Regions from separate parts of the Undibacterium sp. JH2W genome, predicted to be linked through region 1. Evidence: riboswitches for the same ligand, from Rfam matches in the RefSeq annotation. Region 1 holds a riboswitch; the other holds the start of a gene.
The links. Region 1 has a riboswitch for glycine ahead of ACO0LC_RS26135 (hypothetical protein). Riboswitches for the same ligand answer to the same signal wherever they lie in the genome.

Region 1 (2,398 bases):
CATTGGAGTTTAATTTTCCGGCCTGTTTTTTTGCAAAGCCATCGTCCAGTGTCTGATCCAGTTTATTGAATTCGCCGCGCCATAACATTGAGACCAGTATGTTTTGCTCATGCTCTTCATCCGCGTAAGCACTACCCACTTTGGGAACCTCTGGACTTCCTGTAGATTTTTTTTGCCAGATCGCCTGATGTAATTCGGTATTGGCAGCATCGCGAAAAGACTGGTGCCAGGTTTCCTGATAGCCCTCTTCTGTCATATTCTTTTTGTAATTGGCATACCACTCCGTCGTCATGGCCCAATAGTAATAAAATCTTTCTACATCAGGTGGCAAGGGCTGGAAATAAGCCTTGTAAGTCAGCATGCCCTTACTATCTTTTTGCCCTGCCAATTTGTAAGGCATGTAACGGCTTTCCACCATTTTTTTTGCAAAATTGCTCAGTCCAGAACTAGTCAGCCAGGCACTTTCCTTGCCTTTTTCCTTGGCAGCTTCCTGCACTGCTGGCTGGTCTTGCGCATTTACTTCAGCGTGGATAAAACTCAGTGCCAGCCCACAAGCAAGGCTGAGTTTGCCGAGCAGGGACGACAGGCGTGATCGCGAAACCAGGGTAAATTGTAGAGGCATGGATAAAGAGAAGGGGTCGATAGTAGCCATATGATAGCTGGGCTAAGGGACAAACACCAAGCATACCAAAGCATGTAAGGCTGGCAAGCCATTATCAAAACAATGGCTGCACAGCATTAGCAAAAAAATAATCGCTTTGTTATCAAAAATAATTTGTAAATGATTAAGGCGTGCACTATGCTCATTTCTACGACCCACACAAGGGGTTGAGCACAAAGGCGCAAGCCAGGTGATATCGGGAGAGACTGTCTACGCACAAGAAGGACAGCGCCGAAGGAGCAACCACCCCGGAAACTCTCAGGCAACAAGGACCGTTATCACTTTCAAACTCTGAAGAGCTGCCGGACTACGTCGCCCGGCACACCGAAGGAGCAAGCATTGCACTGCCACCAGCAGTTGCAGGCGAAATCTCTCAGGTCCAGGACAGAGGGGGTATCCGCAGCGTATTTTGCGCGCAGATATCTCTTTGACGCCCGGAGTTTCTACATCATGAAACTGACTCATTTGCACGGTGACACTGTCACCGCGATGGCGGCAGCCTGCGCGCTCGCACGACAAAAGACTGGCGACAAAGCCAGGTCTGAAGAAAGCAGCCAGCTCAACCATGGCTACAAAGATGATCTCAATGCAGACAGCTCGACCATGCATGCTCACCACACGTCTTTCTGGTGTAGTCACCTGCATTGTTGATGCTACTCAGCCTTGTTAGCTCCTTGAGCTAATTACCTGTTTCCCGCACCCGCGGGTGAATTGTCCGGCATGTGAACCATGTCATGTTTCAAGCCGCCCAGCCCGCTTGGACAGACGGGCTTTTATCTACATCTCTAGAAGGAGCAAGCTATCATGCATTTGAACTCCGTTTCAAGATACAAAAAATCCACGCTCGCCGCTTTGATGTTCAGTCTCAGCTGTGCTATGACGAGTGCACCGTTACTGGCACAAAACATCAGCAGCGACATCGCCGGTACGACAGAGCAGGCCCGCCTCGTCAGCGCAGCAGCACAACGTGATTTTGCCGACTTTGTGCAATTCAATGTACAGCGGCGTGGTGGCACCCTGCCTGCCGAATTCCCGCTGGAAGTCAATGATGTGCAAGACCTCAAGGATGCCAAAATCAGTTATGGCTTCCCTGTGTATAGCATCCCGCCGCAAGATGTCCTGGCTGGTCGCAGTGATTTGCGTAGCCTGGCCAAGGCCACAGGCGAGTGGCGCTTTGTCATCAGCCTGCATGACACACCGATAGGTCTGGCAACCCTCAGGCAGGACAATGGCCGCTGGGGTATTACCTCCTATGGTGGAAGCGTGCTGGCCAAGGATGTGGATGCAGCTATTGCCGTGCATGGCAATAGCACGCGCTCTAACTTGCGCTTCATCCGTATCTACCAGGCCATGTCAGATTTCCTAGAAGTAGTGTCCCCCACTGATGCCCGTGCCCGCTTCGCGCCTTTGCAGGCAGCCCGGCAAACCCTGCTGCTGCAACAGCGCAGCGAAAAAACCGGAACAGCCTCCGCCAATGGTGGATTGCTGGAACAAAGCGACATCCTCGATCCGCTGCGGGCCAGCATCAAGACCAATATGGATAACTTCCGCTAAGCGCAGCATCCATACTCATACCGACATATATAGGGAGATATCATGCAAAAAAATCTGTTAAGACTGATCCTTGCACTGGGCATCATGCTGGGTGTTTCATCTGCCTTTGCCCAGTCACGCGCACTGAACATACCGCTGGTAACACAAGAGCATAGCCAGTGGTGCTGGGCAGGCAGCAGCAAG
Region 2 (2,398 bases), on a different contig from region 1:
AGTATCGCCGACAGACACGCCCATAGGCAAACGTGCCAGTGCAATTGCCTGTTCCATGGTAGGGCTGAAAGTACCGCTGGTGATTTCGCCTTCGCCTTGTGCGCATACTACTTTTTGATGGGCGCGCAAGATGCCGCCTTTTTCACGCAGGATCAGACCCAGGAACTGGGCGTTCTGGCCTTGTGTTTGCAGTGCTTGCTTGCCAACGAAATCGCGTTCACTGACCAGGTCTATGGTCCAGGCCAGACCAGCATCAAGCGGGTTGACTGTTTCATCCATGTCCTGTCCATACAGATTCATGCCCGCTTCCAGACGCAGGGTGTCACGTGCACCGAGGCCAGCAGGTTTGACACCGGCTGCAACCAGGGCATTCCAGAAATCAGTCACGCGATCGGCAGATACAGCAATCTCGAAACCATCTTCACCGGTATAACCAGTGCGTGCCACCATGACTTCACCAAAGGAAGTATCAGCGACGATGACTGCGTTGAAGGGTTTGATTTCTGCGCTAGCTGCTTTGGTTTCTGGCAAGACTTCCCATGCCTTGGCGCGGGCGTTCGGGCCCTGCACTGCCACCAGGGCAAAAGCGTTAGCACCATCACGGCGCTGGGTAATGGTCAGGCCGCTATTGGTTTCTGCATTGCGGGCATTCATCCAGGCGATGTCTTTTTCTGCCGTGCCAGCATTGACGACGAGGCGGAACCAGTTTTCGCTGAAGAAATAAATGATGAGGTCATCAATGACCGTGCCTTCAGGCTTCAACATGCAGGAATACAGGGCCTTGCCCGCTACCTGCAATTTATCAACATTATTCGCTACCAGGCCACGCAGGAAGCTGCGAACATTTTCGCCCTGGAGATCAACGACACACATATGAGATACATCAAACATGCCGCAATCAGTGCGCACTGCATGATGTTCTTCGATTTGGGAACCATAGTTGACGGGCATGTCCCAACCGCCAAAATCAACCATTTTTGCGCCAGCCGCACGATGGGCTGCATTGAGGGGAGTTGCCTTGAGTGATGTCGCTGCTTGCGTCATGAGTGCCTCATTACCAGATTGAAGGGACGAACAAACGCACGACGACGAATAAACGCCGCATGCGCTGAAATCGCATACCCCTCTGTCCTGGTACCTGAGAGATTACGGGAGCCATGTATGTTTGCTGCCCGCGCGCACCTTCGGTGGGTAGTCCGGCGAATATTTATAAAAATAAACGTATCTGCCGCTACCGCTCTCCAGAGTTGGGGCAACTTTTAACTACCCCGTCGATCGGTCCTTTGTGCCTGAGAGTTTTTTGGGTATTAGCCCCTTCGGCGGCAACTTTCGTCACGCTCTCCCGATCAAGTAGCGCGATTATATAAGGCTTGCAAGGGCTTGGGTAGTTGAGTGTGGAAATATTTACAGAAAAGTGCTTAGTTCATGCTGGATTTGTTAAATTGGCAAATAAAATTTTATTTTAACGAAATTCTTGTATTTGCTTCCATTGCCAAATCGACTATTTAAATATACTTTCCATTTACCGCCTATATTTACCTGATAGTAAATCTCATCCTTGCAGACTGATTTGAATCTTGCATTTTGCGTGAGGCAAATATCTTAAATGCTTTTGCCAAGCTGAAATTAATAACCAGTATTCGTGAAATTATGATTGCAGGCCGGGGGTAGCAATCTTAAATGACGTGTGCAAGTATTTGAAAATCCGAATGCTCAAACACTAGGGATCAGAAATTAGCTCACGCAATAGTTGACCACGAACGCCACTGGATTCCAGCCAAAAGCATGCTGGAATGACGTCAATATGTGCGTTGCATCATTGCCGGATTATGCTTCGGTGATGACGGTAACAGCCCCCCCTATTTCCCCCTCAACACAAGCACACTCTTCGCATGTCCCACAACATCCTTCTCACTCAAATACTGCTGCACATAAGTCCCAGCCGCAAACCCTGCCGCCTGATCATTGTAATGTGCATCAAACAAAACCCCGCTCTGCCCCACAGGATTAATGCCTAGCGCTTTCGAAGCATCAGCAAAATCAATCAGACGTCGTGTTGATGGCCCATACACGACATCCCAGGGTGCTGGTCCTATAGGCCCGGACAAATTATTTGGCACTTCACGCCCACCTGCAACTTCAAACGGGCCTATGTTGAATAGCTTGTCCAGCGGCTTTTGCTGCGCCAAGGGGTGCTTATGTGTCAAGGTATGCGCCTTGCCCCAGGTCCATTGCTTGCTGTCGGCACCAAAGGTTTTTTGCAAATGCGCGATGCTGTCGCGCCAGGCCAGTGCCAGGATATCGTCGCGAGTTTCTACTGCTGGCGTAGTACGGTTATCCCACCAGGGTGAATGCGCATCTGCCAGCAAACGTGGCAAGGCATAGTCAAGCGCGCGGG

Region 2: it holds a riboswitch for glycine, as region 1 does, so the genes downstream of both, gcvT (glycine cleavage system aminomethyltransferase GcvT) here and ACO0LC_RS26135 (hypothetical protein) in region 1, are expected to answer to the same signal.

The regions. Positions count from the first base shown of each region.
Region 1 is NZ_JBMPOT010000024.1:55,199-57,596, reverse strand. Features, by position in the region: gene ACO0LC_RS26140 (hypothetical protein) at 1-652, opposite strand, end outside; glycine riboswitch at 849-946, shown strand; gene ACO0LC_RS26135 (hypothetical protein) at 1,112-1,312, shown strand; gene ACO0LC_RS26130 (hypothetical protein) at 1,538-2,215, shown strand; gene ACO0LC_RS26125 (C39 family peptidase) at 2,258-2,398, shown strand, end outside.
Region 2 is NZ_JBMPOT010000002.1:176,940-179,337, reverse strand. Features, by position in the region: gene gcvT (glycine cleavage system aminomethyltransferase GcvT) at 1-1,044, opposite strand, end outside; glycine riboswitch at 1,117-1,255, opposite strand; glycine riboswitch at 1,267-1,355, opposite strand; gene ACO0LC_RS03085 (penicillin acylase family protein) at 1,860-2,398, opposite strand, start outside.